Regions from separate parts of the Streptomyces sp. NPDC052396 genome, predicted to be linked through region 2. Evidence: riboswitches for the same ligand, from Rfam matches in the RefSeq annotation. Region 2 holds a riboswitch; each other region holds the start of a gene.
What was found. A riboswitch is a leader RNA that binds a small molecule or an ion and turns the genes downstream of it on or off. The one in region 2 is predicted to bind cobalamin.
Positions count from the first base shown of each region.

Region 1: linked by a shared signal. The riboswitch ahead of ACIHFE_RS05940 (ribonucleoside-diphosphate reductase subunit alpha) and the one ahead of ACIHFE_RS15965 (HoxN/HupN/NixA family nickel/cobalt transporter) in region 2 are both predicted to bind cobalamin.
Region 3: linked by a shared signal. The riboswitch ahead of ACIHFE_RS28115 (HoxN/HupN/NixA family nickel/cobalt transporter) and the one ahead of ACIHFE_RS15965 (HoxN/HupN/NixA family nickel/cobalt transporter) in region 2 are both predicted to bind cobalamin.

Region 1 covers NZ_JBIUAW010000002.1:194,598-198,118, reverse strand. Annotated here, with positions in the region: gene ACIHFE_RS05945 (MMPL family transporter) at 1-885, opposite strand, end outside; cobalamin riboswitch at 1,085-1,225, shown strand; gene ACIHFE_RS05940 (ribonucleoside-diphosphate reductase subunit alpha) at 1,381-3,521, shown strand, end outside.
Region 2 covers NZ_JBIUAW010000005.1:430,400-433,920, reverse strand. Annotated here, with positions in the region: gene metE (5-methyltetrahydropteroyltriglutamate--homocysteine S-methyltransferase) at 1-205, shown strand, start outside; gene ACIHFE_RS15970 (acyl-CoA thioesterase) at 220-717, shown strand; gene ACIHFE_RS15965 (HoxN/HupN/NixA family nickel/cobalt transporter) at 792-1,928, opposite strand; cobalamin riboswitch at 1,962-2,158, opposite strand; gene ACIHFE_RS15960 (DNA-directed RNA polymerase subunit alpha) at 2,788-3,521, opposite strand, start outside.
Region 3 covers NZ_JBIUAW010000012.1:182,706-186,226, reverse strand. Annotated here, with positions in the region: gene ACIHFE_RS28120 (APC family permease) at 1-1,013, opposite strand, end outside; cobalamin riboswitch at 1,236-1,456, shown strand; gene ACIHFE_RS28115 (HoxN/HupN/NixA family nickel/cobalt transporter) at 1,486-2,607, shown strand; gene ACIHFE_RS28110 (hypothetical protein) at 2,727-2,897, shown strand; gene ACIHFE_RS28105 (YoaK family protein) at 2,931-3,521, opposite strand, start outside.

The sequences.
Region 1 (3,521 bases), on a different contig from region 2:
CGCGGCCGCCACCGTGACGGCGGAGAAGGCCACCGCCCGGCCGGCGGTGCGCATGGCCCGGCCGGCGGCGGCCACCGGCCCGGCTCCGCCGGCGAGTTCCTCGGTGAAGCGGCTGACGATCAGCAGGCAGTAGTCGACGGCGAGGCCGAATCCCAGCGCGGTGGCGATATTAAGGACAAACATGGACACCGTCATCAGCTCGCTGAGCGCCCGCAGCAGCGCGGTGGTGGTGAGCACCGCGAAGGCGCCCACCGCCACCGGCAGCAGGGCGGCCACCAGGCTGCCGAAGACCCAGAGCAGCACCAGCAGCACCAGCGGGGCCACGATCAGCTCGGCGATCATGGCGCCCCGGGTGCTGAGCCGTTCCATCTCCGAGTACAGGGCGGACTCCCCGGCCACCGCGATGCGCAATGCGCCGCCGCCCGGCCCGGTCTCCCGGTCGGTCACCGCCTTGCTCGCCGCGCGCACCGCGCGTTCATCGCCGGTGAAGCGCACCGCCACCACGGCGCTGTGCCCGTCGCGGGCGCGCAACTCGGCCGGGTGCCGCGGCCAGTAGCCGCGCACCCAGGCGATATGCGGGTCGGCGGTGAGCCGGGCGGTCAGTTCGCGGCCGGCCCGCTCGGCCTCCGGGGCGTCCAGGGAACCCTTCGCGGTCGCCAACAACAGCAACTGGGGCTGCCCCGCGTGGAAGCGGTCGGCCAGCAGGGCATCGGCCCGGGTGGACTCGGCGCCGGCGGGCGTCCAGCCCCCGGGCGCCAGTCTTTCTCCGACCCCCCGGCCGCCCAGTCCGGCCGCCAGGGCCACCAGGGCGAGCAGCAGGAGGGCGCGCAGAGCGCGCCGGCGAGTACCGTAGACGGTCTTTGCCAGGGAGAAGCGGAGAGCCATCACATGGGCGTCCTTCGCAGGGTCGGACGGGGCCAGGAATTACTCATTCCGTAGATTAATCACAATGCGTCAAGAAGCGAACACAAGCCTCGATCAGGGCGCGTCGATACCGGCCTCCAGAGTGTCCCCAGCACGGCAATCAGGCCCAGCCCTGGGCGCACTATCACGATCCCGGCACTACATGTGGGGGTGCCTTTGCCGCCCGGCACTAGATGTATGCTCGTCTTCGCTGTCGCCGCAGGGGAATCCGGTGGAAATCCGGAACTGTCCCGCAACGGTGTATGTGTGCTCTTTTGACGCACCACCAGTCCGAGGACCTGCCGACAGCACGCCCATGACCGAGCCGTACGGCTTGGCCTGGGCGTGGAATACGTCCGGGCCTCGCGGGTTGGGCCGAGGGACGCGGTGTGGTGCTGCCCTGACGCGCTCAGGGCTGCCCTGACGCGCCCTTGCCGCTCTCCCGCCCGGCCCCCAGCCGAGCGAGGGAGAGCCCCAGTGACCATCGCGCCCGCAGATCCGGTCTCAGTTTCAGCGGAGGCGTCCGGCGGTCCCGGGACCGCGCTGCTGCGCACCCTGACCGAACTGACCGCCGATCTGCCCGCCACGGACCCCGGCAAGGTCGCCGCGGCCGCCCTGCGCGGCCGGCACCCCGGCTCCGACGAGGCCGAGCTGCGCTCGCTGGCCACCGAGGCCGCCGCCGGCCTGATCGCCGAGGAGCCCGAGTACTCCAAGCTGGCCGCCCGGCTGCTCACCCTGGCCATCCGCGAGGAGGCCGCCGGCCAGGGCGCCGTCTCCTTCACCGCCTCGGTCGCGGTCGGCCACCGCGAGGGCCTGATCGGCGACGAGACGGCCGCGTTCGTCACCGCCCACGCCGGGCGCTTGGACGCCCTGGTGGACGCGGCGCTGGGGGATGGCGCCGACGACCGCTTCGGCTACTTCGGCCTGCGCACCCTGCACAGCCGCTACCTGCTGCGCCACCCGATCACCCGCCAGGTGATCGAGACCCCGCAGCACTTCCTGCTGCGGGTGGCCTGCGGCCTGGCCGAGGACCACTCGGAGCGGGCGCTGGCGGACGTGGCCGAGCTCTACCGGCTCACCAGCACGCTCTCCTACCTGCCCTCCTCCCCCACCCTGTTCAACTCCGGCACCCGGCACCCGCAGATGTCCTCCTGCTACCTGCTGGACTCCCCGCTGGACGAGCTGGACTCCATCTACGAGCGCTACCACCAGGTGGCCCGGCTGTCGAAGCACGCCGGCGGCATCGGCCTGTCCTACTCCCGCATCCGCTCCCGCGGTTCGCTGATCCGGGGCACCAACGGCCACTCCAATGGCATCGTGCCCTTCCTGCGCACCCTGGACGCCTCGGTGGCGGCCGTCAACCAGGGCGGCCGGCGCAAGGGCGCGGCCTGCGTCTACCTGGAGACCTGGCACGCGGACATCGAGGAGTTCCTGGAGCTGCGGGACAACACGGGCGAGGAGGCCCGCCGCACCCACAACCTCAACATCGCGCACTGGATCCCGGACGAGTTCATGCGCCGGGTGGAGGCGGACGCCGACTGGTCGCTGTTCTCCCCGGTGGACACCCCGGACCTGGTCGACCTCTACGGCGATGAGTTCGACGCCGCGTACCGCGCCTACGAGGCCGCGGGCAAGGCCGTCAAGACCATCCCGGCCCGGGTGCTCTACGCCCGGATGATGCGCACCCTGGCGCAGACCGGCAACGGCTGGATGACCTTCAAGGACGCCGCCAACCGCACCGCCAACCAGACGGCGGAGCCGGGCAAGGTCGTCCACTCCTCCAACCTCTGCACCGAGATCCTCGAGGTGACGAACGACGGCGAGACGGCCGTCTGCAACCTCGGCTCGGTCAACCTCGCCGCGCACCTGGGTGCCGACGGCGAGATGGACTGGGAGAAGCTGGACCGCACCGTCCGCACGGCCGTGACCTTCCTCGACCGCGTGGTGGACATCAACTTCTACCCGACCGAGCAGGCCGGCAACTCCAACTCCCGCTGGCGGCCGGTGGGTCTGGGCCTGATGGGCCTTCAGGATGTGTTCTTCCGGCTGCGGCTGCCCTTCGACTCCGCCGAGGCCAAGGAGCTGTCCACCCGGATCTCCGAGCGGATCATGCTGGCCGCGTACGAGGCCTCCGCCGACCTCGCCGAGCGGCACGGCGCGCACCCGGCCTGGTCCGCGACCCGCACCGCCCGCGGGGTGCTGCACCCCGACCACTACCCCAACGCGGTGGCCGCCTGGGCGGACCGCTGGGAGGCGCTGCGCACCCGCATCGCCTCGGTGGGCATGCGCAATTCGCTGCTGCTGGCCATCGCCCCGACGGCCACCATCGCCTCCATCGCGGGCGTCTATGAGTGCATCGAGCCGCAGGTGTCCAACCTGTTCAAGCGCGAGACGCTCAGCGGTGAGTTCCTCCAGGTCAACACCTACCTGGTGGAAGACCTCAAGAAGCTGGGCGTATGGGACCGGACCACCCGGGACGCCATGACGGACGCCAATGGCTCCATCCAGGAGATGAACTGGATCCCGCAGGAGGTGCGCGACCTCTACCGCACCGCCTGGGAGATCCCGCAGCGCTCCCTGATCGACATGGCCGCGGCCCGTACCCCGTACCTGGACCA
Region 2 (3,521 bases):
CGACATCCACTCCCCCCGCGTCCCGGCCGAGAAGGAGATCACCGGCCTCATCGACCGGGCACTGCGCGCCGTACCCGCCGAACGGCTGTGGATCAATCCGGACTGCGGTCTGAAGACCCGCTCCTGGGGCGAGGTCCGCCCAGCCCTGGAACTGATGACCGCAGCCGCCCGGCACGCCCGCCACCAGCTCTCCACCGAGGGCTGAGAGGCCGCCGGACCATGGACAGCAGCACCACCGGCCCGGCTCACAAGGCCCCGGCCGACTCACAGGTGACCCTCGCCCACATCATGAGCGAGCACGACACCAACCTGTACGGCACCATCCACGGCGGCGTCATCATGAAACTCATCGACGACGCCGCCGCGGCCGCCGCCGGACGGCACGCGGGCGGACCCGCCGTGACCGTCTCCGTGGACCGGATGACCTTCCTCACCCCCGTCCACGCGGGCGACCTGCTGAGCGTCCACGCAAGCGTCGAATACGCGGGACGCACCTCCATGGACGTCGGCGTGCGCGCGACCGCCGAGCGGTGGAACGCCTCCGGGCCCACCGCCGAAGTGGCCACCGCCCGGCTCACATTCGTCGCCATCGACGAGCACGGAGCCCCCCGGCCCGTACCCGAGCTGCGACCGGTCACCGCCGAGGAACACCGGCGCCATCTCCAGGCCGTACGGCGCCGCGCACTACGCGCTGACCGACGCACGGCCGCCGGCTGACCCGCGGGGCGAGGGGCCGGACTCGGCCCCCTCGCCCCGCTCCCCACGCGATCGGGAAGATCCGCCGTCGACGCTCACCGACCGTCGGTCCCCGACGCCTTCCACCGGTTCTCGACCTTGGCGACGCGCCAGTAGAGCAGGGCGCAGGCCCACACCGCGACAAACAGGCCCACGATGACAAACCCGACGTTGTTGAGGTCGATGCCGGAGATCCACCCGGTGACGGGATCGTCGAGGCTCAGCTGTTCATGGAGGACACCGATGAGTTCGATGGTGCCGATGAAGAAGGCGACGGCGATGGAGAGTCCGGTGACGGTGAGGTTGTAGTAGACCTTGCGCACCGGGTTGGAGAACGCCCAGTGGTAGGCGAAGTTCATAAAGGTGCCGTCGAGGGTGTCGAAGAGACTCATCCCGGCGGCGAACAGCAGCGGCAGGCACAGAATCGCGTACCAGGGCAGGCCGGCGGCGGCTCCGGAACCGGCCATGACCATCAGCGTGACCTCGGTGGCGGTGTCGAAGCCGATGCCGAAGAGGAGACCGACCGGGTACATCTGTCCGGGCCGGGTGATGGACTTGGTCAGCCGCCCCAGGATCCGGTTGAGGAAACCGCGATTGTCCAGATGCTTCTCGAGTTCCCTTTCGTCGAACTCCCCGGCCCGCATGGCCTTGAAGACCCGGTGGATCCCGCCCAGCGAGACGAGGTTGAGCGCCGCGATGAGGTAGAGGAAGCCACCGGAGACGGAGGTACTGACGATGCCGAGCGTCTGGTGGGTGCTGGAGGTGTCGTTGGTGAGGGTCCCGACCACCCGGGCGCCGGTGGCGATCAGTGCGGCGAGGGCGAGGACGATGCTGGAGTGGCCGAGGGCGAACCAGAACCCGACCGAGATGGGGCGCTTGCCGTCGGCCATCAGCTTGCGGGTCGTGTTGTCGATCGCGGCGATGTGATCGGCGTCGAAGGCATGCCGCATGCCCAGCGTGTACGCGGTCACGCCCAGGCCCAGGCCAAATGCCTGTTTGCCGACGGTGTAGTGGTGCGGGGCGACCATCACCACCAGGATCGCGAAGGCGACGACATGCATGGCGGCGATCACCGCCAGCAGGCCACCGGTGCGTATCCAGTCCTTGCGCTCCCAGCGGATCACCGGCGTCGCCGGGATCGCGACGGCGGCATCGGGAGCCGCCGTCGCGGAGGAGTTCGCGGGCATAGTCATGTCAGGGCAGCCTCTCCAGCACCTCGTGGATGGGTCATCATGCGGTGCCGTGGCCGGTCTCCTGGCTGACGGGTCGAACGCCGCCGCACCTGGCCTTCCAGGACCTGAGTCCCGTGGCTTCCCCGCCACAGGCGGGAGCGGGGGCAGTGCGGCAACTTCCCGATCACAGTGGCGAGGGCCGCTCCGGTTTCGCACCGGTCTTCCCGAACACCACGGCGAGGACACCGTAGAGTTCCCGCCACTTTGGCGACAAGCCTCCGTAGCTCGGCAGGTGTCGCCAGCGCATGAGAAGGCGCAGAGAGGGGGCGTATGCATCCGATTCGCGCCGAGAGCGTGCATCACCGCGCCGTTGACGACCGCACGGTCTGCGCCGTCGACGATATCGGTGACCGTGAACAGGTACCCACGACGGCGCGGGGCTCGGCCTCGCCCTCGCCCGCCGCCTCGCACGAGCCGCGGGCGGCGACATCGAACTGCCGGCACAGCCCAGGGCGCCGCCTTCACCGTCACCCTCCCCAGCGGAGGCCGATAGCCATGCCGCCGCCCGCTCCACAACAAACCCCCAGGTGGTCAGCCTGGGGATAGGCGTCGTGCACCGGATCCGCACCAGAGGTCCGCAGCCAGGCCGGCCTCAGACCGGGCATGTTGCGCGATCAGCTTCTCGACCTGCTGCTTCCCCGCCTGGATTCTGCCGTGCCTTTGCGAGCCGTATTCCGGCACCTCAGTGCAGAGCATCGCGAGGAATTGCCGTGCCAGCGTGGCCGGGAGTCTGCGCGGAGCCTCCGCAGCGAGGGGGCAGGCAAGACGCTGCTGTACGCGGCAGTTCCTCCCCGCCGCACAAATACACGATGGATCTTCCTCAGTACTGCTCGGTTTCCATGAAATCCGTGCTCGCGTGATCGTCCGCGTCGTAGGCAGCGGCAGCGGCAGCGGTCGGGTCGAATCCGGGCGGGCTGTCCTTGAGCGCCAGGTCCATGCCGGCCAGCTTCGCCTTGACCTCGTCGATCGACTTCGCACCGAAGTTGCGGATGTCCAGGAGGTCGGCCTCGGAGCGCGCCAGGAGCTCACCCACCGAGTGGACGCCCTCACGCTTGAGGCAGTTGTAGGAGCGGACCGTGAGCTCCAGCTCCTCGATCGGCAGCGCCAGGTCGGCGGCCAGGGCGGCGTCCGTCGGGGACGGGCCCATGTCGATGCCCTCGGCGTCGATGTTGAGCTCGCGAGCGAGACCGAACAGCTCGACCAGGGTCTTACCGGCGGACGCCATGGCATCGCGCGGGCGCATGGCCTGCTTGGTCTCGACGTCGACGATCAGCTTGTCGAAGTCGGTGCGCTGCTCGACACGGGTCGCCTCGACCTTGTAGGTCACCTTGAGGACCGGCGAGTAGATGGAGTCGACCGGAATACGGCCGATCTCCTGGCCCACCTGCTTGTTCTGGACGGCGGAGACATAGCCGCGACCGCGCTCGACGGTCAGCTCCATCTCCAGCTTGCCCTTGGCGTTCAGGGTCGCCAGCACCAGGTCGGGGTTGTGCACCTCGACACCGGCCGGCGGGGCGATGTCAGCGGCGGTGACCAGACCCGGGCCCTGCTTGC
Region 3 (3,521 bases), on a different contig from region 2:
GAGCCGAAGGGGCGGAAGAAGACCTTCTCCCGCGCCGCGTCATAGGGGATCCGGGAGGCGCCCAGCAGCCCGGTGAAGATCGAGGCCACCGCCGTGATCAGCACCAGCACGGTGGCCACGTCCGCCGCCTTCTTGCCCCAGGTCTTCTCCAGCACCGCCGAAGCCACCGATGAGGAGGCGCTGTTGTGGGGATCCAGCATGTCCTGCCAGTCGACCACGCCCAGGGTGCCGATCTGCAACAGCAGATAGATGGCCATGATGCCGACGATCGAGTAGATGATGGAGCGCGGCAGCACCCGCCCCGGGTCCTTGATCTCGGCGCCCATATAGGCGGTGGTCCAGTAACCGCCGTAGTCATAGATGCCGATGGTGAGCCCGGCCGCGAAACCGATCCAGAAGTGATTGGTCGTCAACTCAAAGGCATGCGCGGGGTAGGTGAAGGCACGGTGTGGGCTGAAGTGGGTGAAGGCGGCGAGGATGACCATCACCACCGAGGCGATCATCACGCACCACAGCAGCACGCTGATCCGGGCATGGTGTTCCACCCGGCCCCATAGCAGCGCCACCACCAGCACAATCAGCCCGATGCCGGTGAGATCGCCCTGAGTCTGCGTCATATCCGGCCAGAGATAGGCGAGATACTGGACAAAGCCGATGACTCCGGTGGACATGGCGAGCGGGATGTAGAGCATCGCCGTCCAGACGAACAGGAAGGGCATCAGCTTTCCGGTGCGGTACTGGAAGGCCTGCCGCAGATAGACATAACTGCCGCCGGCCCCGGGCAGTGAGGCGCCCAACTCGGCCCAGACCAGCCCGTCGGCGAGCGCGAGCACCGCGCCCGCGACAAAGCCGATGACGGCGTGCGGACCGCCGAAGGCGGCGACCATCAGGGGGATGGTGACGAAGGGGCCGATGCCGCACATCTGGGCCATGTTGATGGCGGTGGCCTGGAACAGGCCGATCCGCCGGACGAATCCCGGGTTCCCGGTGGGCCCGGTATCTGGGTCTGCCATGGAGTCAACCTCTCCTCGTGGTCTGCTGCACTCGCACTCGTAGCACCGGCCCGCCTGACGCGTCCATCACATGGACAGGGTTGAGCAGCATGGATGTCCCGGCTCCGCCCGAACAGCGCACGGGAGTTCGTCCGAGGGGTGCGGGAGACTCTGGCGGGGTTGATGGGTGCGCGTCAAGGCATGACCATCACCACTTCTCGGCCACATGGCCGCCTGGGGGAGCTAGGGTGGTGCGGCCGTGGTGCTCGGGAAGACCGGTGACGGACCTTGGGTCCGGAGTCCGGAGCGGCCCTCGCCACTGTGATCGGGGAGTTACCGTCCCCTTCCGTGCGCGCCCTTGCGGCGGGTACGGAGCCACTGGCAGCAGCCGGCTGCCGGGAAGGCTGGGACGGGCGCGGGAAAACCCGTAAGCCAGGAGACCGGCCACGGCATCTCAGAATCGATCCACGAGGTGCTGGAGCGTGAACGGCAGATGAGCCTGCCCCCTACTGATACCACCGGCGTCGCGCCGGTCACTTCCTTCCGCTGGCGCCGCCAGGACACCGTGCGCACCGCCGGTCTGCTGGCCGTCATAGCCGCCCTGCACATCGTCGCGTTCGGCGTGCTCTTCCTGCTGATCGTGCCCAACCACTACAAGGTGGGCAGCGAGGTCTACGGCATCGGCCTCGGCGTCACCGCCTACACCCTGGGCATGCGGCATGCCTTCGACGCCGACCACATAGCCGCCATCGACAACACCACCCGCAAGCTGATGGCCGACGGCAAACGGCCGGTCTCGGTGGGCTTCTGGTTCGCCCTGGGCCACTCCTCCGTGGTGGTGGTGATGGCGGCCCTGGTCTCCGGCGGCACACATCTGGCCGGGACCCTGATGAACGAGGAGTCCACCACCCACCAGACCCTGGGTGTGGTGGGCACCACCGTCTCCGGCGGCTTCCTCTACCTGATCGCCGCGCTCAACCTGGTGGCGCTCGCCGGGATCCTGCGCATCTTCCGCACCATGCGCGAGGGCCGCTTCAACGAGGCCGAACTGGAAGAGCAGTTGGACTCCCGGGGCTTTATGAACCGCATCCTGGGCCGCCTCACCCGCTCCATCTCCCGCCCGGGCCAGATGTTTCCGCTGGGCTTCCTGTTCGGGCTGGGCTTTGACACCGCCACCGAGGTCACCCTGATGGTGATGGCGGGCAGCGGGGCCGCCGCGGGGCTGCCCTGGTACGCCATCCTCTGCCTGCCGCTGCTGTTCGCCGCCGGGATGAGCCTGTTCGACACGCTCGACGGGACCTTTATGAACTTCGCCTACCAGTGGGCGTTCTCCAACCCGGTGCGCAAGGTCTACTACAACCTCACCATCACCGGCCTGTCCATCGCGGTCGCCTTCCTGATCGGCACCATCGAGCTGGTCGGCGTGCTGCATGAGAAGCTCGGGCTGAACGACGGGCTCACCGGCTGGGTCGCCGGGCTCAACCTGGACAATGTGGGCTTTGTCATCGTCGGCCTGTTTGTGGTGGTCTGGGCCGCCGCCCTGGCCTTCTGGCGCTTCGGACGGGTCGAGCAGCGCTGGGCGGCGCGGACGGCCGAGGCGTCGCCGGAGGGCTGACCGGGCCGAGCGCGGGCCGCCGGGGGCGGACCGTCCGGATGGCCGAGTTCCGCAGGCGGATCCCGCCCCGGCGGCGGTCCACTGAAGGGAAGCGACCCACTTCCCGGAAGGACGCTGCCGTGGGCAAGCCCGAGGACAAGCGCAAGAAGCTCTCCGACAACGCCAGGTTCTTCCTGACCGGCATGACCAGGGCGGAACAGGAGAAGGCGCTGCGCGAGAAGACACCGGAGGAACTGGACAAGGCCGGTGAGGAGGTGCGCAGCGCTCTCTCCGAGGAGGAGCGGCGGTAGTTCGCGCCCTCGCCGGGTGCGGGCCGTCGCCCCTCAGCGGCGCCGGCGGGCCGCCAGCAGGTAGCCCGCCAGGATGGCCAGTACGGCCGCCGCGTCCGCCACCAGACAGGTGGTGAGCCCGTGGACCCTGAGCAGCCAGGCACCGGCCAGGGCGCCGGTGAACATCAGCAGCACCGAGCCGAAGCGGCGCCGGAAGCGGGGGTTGTCGCCGCCGGCGACCGAGGACTCGGCGGCCAGGCCGGTCAGCGTCCCGGTGAGCACCGTGGTGGTCAGGTCGGGCAGGCCCACCCGGCGGGTCATGGCGTTGCGGCAGCCCATGGCCAGGCCCAGCAGGGCGATCACCGCATAACGCACCTCGTTCAGCGGGGCGATGGCGGTGATCGCCAGCGCCAGCACCATGCCCGCGGCCTCCAGGGTCAGGGCCGCGCCCACCCAGCGGTGGCGGGCACCCAGCAGGACGGCCAGCCGGCCGCCGGTCACCGCGCCCAGCAGGAAGCCGGCCAGCGAAGCCGTCGCGGCGCGCCGGGAGAAGCCGGGGGTGCCGGCGGTGGCGAAGCCCAGGATCACCACATTGCCCGTCATATTGGCGGTGAACACATGGCCGAGGCCGATATAGCTGACCGC